2 regions of the Lactococcus sp. SK2-659 genome follow, and region 1 is predicted to be linked to the other one. Evidence: riboswitches for the same ligand, from Rfam matches in the RefSeq annotation. Region 1 holds a riboswitch; the other holds the start of a gene.
The links. Region 1 has a riboswitch for magnesium ahead of mgtA (magnesium-translocating P-type ATPase). Riboswitches for the same ligand answer to the same signal wherever they lie in the genome.
Positions count from the first base shown of each region.

Region 2: it holds a riboswitch for magnesium, as region 1 does, so the genes downstream of both, LDP15_RS05055 (FtsW/RodA/SpoVE family cell cycle protein) here and mgtA (magnesium-translocating P-type ATPase) in region 1, are expected to answer to the same signal.

Region 1 covers NZ_JAIWQZ020000001.1:725,055-729,271, forward strand. Annotated here, with positions in the region: gene dltC (D-alanine--poly(phosphoribitol) ligase subunit DltC) at 1-211, shown strand, start outside; gene dltD (D-alanyl-lipoteichoic acid biosynthesis protein DltD) at 201-1,487, shown strand; M-box (ykoK) riboswitch at 1,551-1,711, shown strand; gene mgtA (magnesium-translocating P-type ATPase) at 1,971-4,217, shown strand, end outside.
Region 2 covers NZ_JAIWQZ020000001.1:1,072,680-1,076,896, reverse strand. Annotated here, with positions in the region: gene LDP15_RS05065 (YhgE/Pip domain-containing protein) at 1-1,079, shown strand, start outside; gene LDP15_RS05060 (metal-sulfur cluster assembly factor) at 1,265-1,597, shown strand; M-box (ykoK) riboswitch at 1,904-2,065, shown strand; gene LDP15_RS05055 (FtsW/RodA/SpoVE family cell cycle protein) at 2,446-3,645, shown strand; gene LDP15_RS05050 (LCP family protein) at 3,676-4,217, shown strand, end outside.

The sequences.
Region 1 (4,217 bases):
AACCGTATCAGGCACAGACGAATTCCGTGAAGACTTAGACATGGATTTATTTGAAGAAGGAATTCTTGATTCAATGAGAGCCATCATGCTCATTGTTGAATTAGAAGGCGCTTTTGATATCAGTCTTCCACCATCAGAAATGGACCGTGAAGATTGGAATACAGCAAATAAAATAGCAGCACGCGTTCAGGAAAAAAAGGATGAAAATTAAAATTTTTAGAGCCATTGGCCCATTAATTGCAGCTTTAGCCCTTGTTGGCTTACTGATATTTCTCCCAATAAATGTTGGAATGAAATACTCAAAAGACCAACTTGTTAAATTTGCTCAATCACCCCTAAATACTCCAAGCTTTACAGGCTATTCAATTAAAAAACAAGCCTATTCAGACCCCGAGTTTTTACCAGTTCTTGGTTCATCAGAAATGGAACATGTGGATTCTTTTCACCCAAGTGCCTATTTCAAAAAATACAATTCTGGTTTTACGCCATTCTTAGTAGGACAACCAGGAACGACTACTTTAACCCACTTTTTCTATATGAACTCTGTGGCAAATGAGTTAAAAAATCGTAAAATTGTTTTTGTCATTAGTCCACAATGGTTTTCAAAACAAGGAATTGTTGAAAGTGAATTGAAAAACTTTGTATCCAAAGGTGAGATTTACGGTTGGTTAAAAGAAGCAGACCCTAAAGCAAATACCACCACCCAACTTGCAAAACATTTATTAAGATTTAGATCGCTTAAATCTGAAGAGACGATTTATAATTCTCTAGAACGTCTAGCAGATAAAAAACCACTTACCACTCTACAAAAAATGACTGTGGCGACCAATCTTCAATTTTGGCGAAAAGAAGATTTACTCTTCTCAAGTGTTTCACAATTCACAGCACAACCTCTTGGACTTACACCAAAAATTAATAAGTTTGCTAAAGAATTACCCAATGATCCAACCTCTGAAAACTTAGAAAAATTGGCAGTTGACCAAGGAAAAGATAGTTCAAATAACAATCCTTTCCAAATCAATAACCAAGTTTGGGATAGGAAAATAAAATCTAAATACAAACATCTTGAAAATTTTAAAAAGCATGTTACCTATTTAGAAAGTCCAGAGTATCAGGATTTTCAACAGCTTTTAAATGTGTTTGCCAAAAATAATAATGATGTTTTATTTGTTATTCAACCAGTAAATGGCTCATGGTCATCTTACACTGGAGTGTCAAAAGCAACACTCGAAAACTTCAGCTCTAAAATTAAAACACAATTGCGCAGCCAAGGCTTTTATCAAATTGCTGACTTAACAGATATGTATAACACACCTTATGCCTCTGGTGATACTGTCCACTTTGGTACTAAAGGTTGGCTAGCTACAGACAAAGCGATTGAAAAATTCATGAAGACACCAAGTAAGGTCAACTATCATATTGATAATTCGTTATTTTTATCAAAAGATTGGGCAATGAATGGTGCAACAGAGTCTATCATAAATTAAATAATAAAAAAAGATTGACAAAAATAGAAAGAACAGTTATAATTATTTTGGTTATGCCATAAGCATAGCCGTCGGTAGGTGAGGCTACCGCAGGGATACGGGTTGCTGCCGCAGAGTCGTGGAGACACGATGAGAGGGCCAACAGTTCACGTCGAAAAACAAGGCGTGAAATAGTGCAACAACATCGCCCTGCGGAGCTAAAGCTTGAACGATAGCTTGTAACTGATTCGCTCTATAATAGTGATATCTTTTTTTGGAATTATTCCCTTGCCTACGTTCAAGTTTTGTAGGCAAGGTTTTTTGTATTTAAAAAAGGAGGTGAAAAACGGAAATGGAATCCCAGACCATTAATAGTCCCGAGCCTGATAGGCCGCAGATAATTAACGTGATAAGAGCAACTTTCCGTTTTTATCACCTTCTTTAAAGTGCCTAACGTTTGGGACTGTACACACAAAAATATTATAGAATATGAGGTACAGACCAATGAAAAAAATTAGAAAAACACTCGAAAACACAAAAAGAGCTACAACATTTGTAGATAACAATGAAATAAATGCAAGATTAGAATTTGCAAAAACTTCTACAAAAGAGGAGCTATTTCAAAAATTTAAAACATCAAATAAAGGATTAAGTGAAGAACAAGTAGAAATCTCTCGTGAACAATATGGAGATAATACGATTACGCGTGGTAAAAAAACTTCACTTATTAAACGGCTTTATCAAGCGTTCATCAATCCTTTTACCATTATATTGTTTGTCTTAGCATTAGTTTCAGCTTTTACGGATATTATCTTAGCAGCTCCTGGTGAGAAAAATCCACAAGGACTCATTATCATTACTACAATGGTTTTAATCTCAGGAATTCTGCGTTTCGTTCAAGAGACAAGAAGTGGAAATGCTGCTGAGAATCTTTTAAAAATGATTACGACGACGACAAATGTTCATCGCTTGGAATCAGGAAGTCAAGAGATTCCTATTGAAGAAGTTCTCGTAGGTGATATTATCCATCTATCAGCTGGAGACATGGTTCCAGCAGATCTTAGGATTATTCAAGCAAAAGACTTGTTTATCAGCCAAGCCTCTTTAACTGGTGAAAGCGAACCAGTAGAAAAACTAGATTTAGCTACTGATGAAAAAGATGATTCAATCACAGAATCAGTAAACCTAGCCTTCATGGGTTCAAATGTCATTTCTGGTAGTGCTTATGGAATTGTAATTGCTACTGGTGATGCGACCATTTTTGGTGAAATGGCAAAAAGTGTAACCGAAGACTCAACTCAAACAACTTTTGAAAAAGGCGTTAACTCAGTTTCATGGGTCCTTATTCGCTTTATGTTAGTTATGGTTCCATTTGTCTTGTTGGTCAATGGTTTCACTAAAGGTGATTGGATGGAAGCCGCACTATTTGCTTTAGCAGTTGCTGTTGGTTTAACACCAGAAATGTTACCAATGATTGTGACAACTTGCCTAGCAAAAGGTGCAGTCACAATGTCAAAAGAAAAAACAATCATCAAGAACCTAAACTCTATTCAAAATCTAGGTTCAATGAATATTCTCTGCACTGATAAAACTGGAACATTAACACAAGATAAAGTAGTATTAATGCGTCATTTAGATATTCATGGGCAAGAAAATATTCGAGTATTAAGACATGGATTTTTGAATAGTTACTACCAAACTGGTTTAAAGAATTTAATGGATTTGGCAATTATCGAAGGAGCTGAAGCCAAGCAAGATAAAAATCCTGAACTGGGTGGTCTAAGTAGTAAATATACAAAAGTTGATGAAATTCCTTTTGATTTTGAAAGACGTCGGATGAGTGTTGTAGTAAAAAGCAATACTAATGGAGCGACTTCAAAAACGCAAATGATTACTAAAGGTGCAGCTGAAGAAATGTTAGACATCTGTACTTTAGTCGAAGATAAGGGAAATGTTGTTCATTTAACTCCTGAACTCAGAGCATACATTCTGAAAAAAGTTGATGAACTTAACGAAGAAGGAATGCGCGTGATTTTAGTCGCTCAAAAAACAAATCCTTCACCAGTAGATACATTTTCGGTTCAAGATGAATCTGAAATGGTGTTAATGGGTTATCTTGCCTTTCTTGATCCACCCAAAGAATCTACAGCAAAAGCAATCAAAGCACTCAATAAATATGGAGTATCAGTTAAAATCTTGACTGGTGATAACGATAAAGTTACTCGTTCAGTTTGCAAACAAGTAGGACTTCCAGTTGATAAAACTATTTTAGGTTCTGATATCGACCAATTAGATGATAATGAACTAGCAAAGGTTGCCAAGGAAGCTTCTGTTTTTGCTAAGTTATCACCTCAACAAAAAGCCAGAATAGTAACAACACTTAGAAATTCAGGAAATAGTGTCGGCTATATGGGAGATGGTATTAATGACGCAGCAGCAATGAAATCATCTGACGTTGGAATTTCAGTAGATAGTGCTGTAGATATTGCCAAAGAGTCAGCTGATGTAATTTTGTTAGAAAAAGATTTAATGGTTCTTGAAAAAGGAATTATTGAAGGAAGAAAAACCTATGCTAACATGATTAAGTATATAAAAATGACAGCAAGTTCTAACTTTGGTAATATGTTCTCAGTTCTAATCGCTAGTGCATTTTTACCATTTATCCCAATGCTATCTATTCATATTCTCTTACTTAATTTAATCTATGATTTCTCTTGTACCGCTATTCCTTGGGATAATGTCGATGAAGAA
Region 2 (4,217 bases), 350 kb from region 1:
TTGCTGACCTTTCAGGTGGTCTGAACGAAGTAAACACTAATGTAAACACAAAATTTATTCCTGGTATCAATCAGTTAAATGCTGGTTTGACGAATTTTAATGACCAGTTAACTTCTGGAAGTCAAAAATTAACTTCTGGTTTTGCCCAATACGCTGACGGAGTTAATCAAGCAAACGCTGGCGCTCAACAATTAGCAAGTAAATCAAAAGATTTACAAAGCGGGACAATGCAATTAGTTTCTGGATTGTCACAATTACAAGCGAATGGTTCAACTTTAACTTCAGGTTCAAATCAATTGGCAGGGGGCGCTCAACAAATTTCCTCTGGTTCACAACAATTGGCAAATGGAGGTTCAAGTTTAACAAGTGGTTTGGGAACGCTAAATACAGGGGCTAATAACTTGTCAATAGCGTTAACCAAAGCAGATGATACTCTCTCATCAACTAATAATTCTAATGAAAATGCTAAAAAAGTAGCTGCACCGTTGAAACTTAAACATACTGACCATGACAATGTACCAGAAAATGGTGCAGGAATGACACCATACATGATTAATGTTGCTCTCTTTATCGGTGCCCTTGCGACAAATGTTGTGATTGGAATTGGTTTCTCAGGTGAAAAATGGAAATCTGGTCGCGAATTTATGTTGGCGAAAATTGGTACAAATGGTTTGGTAGCACTTTTACAAGGAATCATCGTCTGGGGAGCTGTTGCTCTTCTTGGATTGAGACCAAATCATTTGTGGGAAATGTTGTTGTCAGTACTTTTAATCAGCTTCGCTTACATGGCAATCAATACTTTCTTCTTAACGGCTCTAGGTAAGATTGGTGAATTCCTTATGATTGTAGTCTTAGTTCTACAACTGGCGACGAGTGCAGGAACTTACCCCTTACAACTGGCGCCTAAAATATATCAAGTCATCAGTCCTTGGTTACCAATGACTTATGGTTTAAAAATGTTACGCGAAACCATTGGTTTGAATGGAGCAATTTTACCAGAAGCAATTCTATTTGTGGTTATTATCGCTCTCTTTACTTTCATGTTGAGTTTCTTCAAGAAATTCTCGCGTTTTGCATAAAATAAATTACTGACAGAAAATTTTATGAATAAATTTTTTCTGTCAGTAATTTTTTATCTAGAAATTTTAAAATAAATTTGGTAAAATAAAGCTGTAAAAAGAATTTGACAATTTGGATTTGTCCTAGAAAGCACATTCGTTCAACTTTTAAAGTTTTGCTTTTTATGACAGCCTAAGGAGATAAAATGGCAGATAAATACACAGAAGAGCAAGTGAATGAAATCAAGGACAAAATTCTCTCTGCCCTTGAAAACGTCATTGACCCAGAGCTTGGGATTGATATTATCAACCTCGGATTAGTTTATGAAATTAGCTTTGAAGATAACGGATTTACAGAAATTAAAATGACATTGACAACAATGGGTTGCCCTTTGGCGGACCTTTTGACTGAACAAATTCATGATGCTTTGAAAGAAGTGCCAGAAGTTGGTGAAATCAAGGTGAACTTGGTTTGGTATCCAGCATGGACAGTTGATAAAATGAGTCGTTATGCCCGTATTGCTTTGGGAATTCGATAAATATAATAAAAGACTCCTTAGTCAGCATTGACTAGGGAGTTTTTTATTTATTAACGAAATTCATTATTCAATTATAAGCTTTTTGTCTGTATATTTTAATCTTTGGTATTTTATTTTAAAAAATAATATTTTTTTATTAGTTCTAATTTCTAAAAACTTAGTCATAACAAGAGGTTTAAACCAATAAAAAAACATTTAATTTAGGTAATGCATTTGTTATTTGACTAAAAGTATAGGTCGTGTTATAATTTTTTTGCTTAGGAAATATTTTGAAAATTTAATTTAAGCAATTTTGGTTAGAGATTTTCTAACCATCGGTAGGTGAGGCTACCACAGGGATACGGGTTGCTGCCGCAGAGTCGTGGAGACACGATGAGAGGGCCAACAGTTCACGTCGAAAAAAGAAGGCGTGAAATAGTGCAACAACATCGCCCTGCGGAGCTAAAGCTTGAACGATACTGGGTACTTTAGTTCACTTGATAGTGTATCTTTTTGAAATCATACCTTGTCTACGTTCAACCGGCGTAGGCAATTTTTTTATAAAAAAGGAGGTGGTGAAAATGGAAGCACAGAATAACAGTGGCTCAGACCCTGGGAGCTATAGAAAGAAAGATAGCATAAAAGTGGACAAGCATTTTTATCACTTCAATCTAATCTAGTTCTCTGAGTTAGAGCTGTACAATCAAAATCTACTATAAAGCAGAAATTGAGGTACAAGCCGATGACAAAAATATTAATTCATACAACAATAAAAAATAAGAAAATAAGAAAGAAAAAGTTATTCATTGATTTGCAACTAGAAATACTCTTGTCGTTCATTTGGAAAATTAACAAAGGGGGATTCATTTATGGATAAAAAAATTACAAAAAATAGTTTTTTAGATTTATCTATTTTGATTCCTTATTTGATTCTTTCAGCTGTTGGCTTACTCATGGTGTTTTCAGCAACTGTCCCCTATCAAATTAACCGAGGACTATCTCCTTATCGATTGGCAATTTCTCAAGGAGTCTTTATAATTATAAGTTTTGTGGCTTTAATTATTACTTATCGAGTAAAATTAAGAATTATAAAAAATGAAAAGATTTTAAAAATAATTTTTCTAATTATTATCTTGCTGATGATTTATTCAAGGGTTGGACCTAATACATCAGCGAATGGAGCGCATGGATGGATTCCCTTACCAGGGATCGGAACCATTCAACCTGTTGAATTTGCAAAACTTTTTACTGTTTGGTTTCTTGCGTCTATCTTTTCTAACAGACAAGAAGAGATTGAGAAAAATGATATTCAAGCAATTTTTAAGGGTAACAATCTCATAAAAAAAGTTGTAGGGGGATGGCGATTTCCGATTATCTTACTAATGATAGTGGAACTCAGTATGCCTAATTTAGGAAATACAGCAATTATTGGGCTCTTAGCCTTGATAATGATTGGTGCAAGTGGAATTTCTTGGCGATGGTTTTCAGGTTATGGGAAGATGTTGCTTACGATTAGTCTTAGTTTTTTGCTCTTTCTTTTTATCAGTGGAGGCGATTTGATTCCAGGTTCTTATATTAATGCACGATTTAAAGCATTCGTTAATCCTTTTACTGACTTGGCTTCTTCGGGTCATCAACTTGCTAACTCATATTATGCGATTGTAGATGGTGGCTGGTTTGGAAGAGGACTGGGGAATTCGATTGAAAAACAAGGATTTTTGCCTGAAGCTCATACAGATTTTATATTCTCAGTAATAGTAGAAGAATTGGGAATCATTGGTGGAATTATAATCCTAGCTGTCATTTTTTTCATGATTACCCGAATGCTTTTGGTGGGGATGCGGGCAAAAGATCCATTTAATTCAATGATTTCAATTGGTTGTTCATCTTTTTTGCTGATACAAGTTTTTGTCAATTTAGGTGGAGCAATTGGTTTGGTTCCAGAAACAGGTGTCACCTTTCCCTTTTTATCACAAGGTGGATCATCATTTTTAATTTCAACTTTGGCAGTAGGACTGGTTTTGAATAGCTCGGCTGACGAAAAATTAAAGAGTTTAAGTAAGTTATAATTTTTAACAAAAGAAAGAAGTATTCTTGATATGAAAAGAAAAGAAATTAGACAAAAGAAAAAAATAAAAAGGTCTAAAAAGGTATATTTTGTTCGTTTTATGTCCCTTTTTGTTATTTTAGTCGTGGCAGTTAGTGCGGTTATCTATGTTCAAGCAGAGAAAACATTAACGAAAACTCATGTAAATACAAAAATAAAAAGTTCTAGTATATCTGCAAAAAAACCACTAACTATATTGCTTATGGGAGTGGATACTGGTGATAATAGTCGAGGTGGGGCAGATTCATGGAATGGAAATTCAGATTCTCAAATTATTTTAACATTGAATCCTCGGACAAAAACAACCACTATTATTTCAGTGGAACGAGATACGATGACGAATATTGAAGATGCATCTGGAAAAATTCAATCTACTCAAAAAATGAATGCTGCTTATCCTTTAGGATTTAATAATGGTGGGTTATCATCTGCTGTCACTTATGCCATGAAAACGATTGGTAATCAAGTAGGGCTTAATCTTAATAATTTTATGATTGTTAATATGGACGGTTTAGTAAATCTTGTGAATGACGT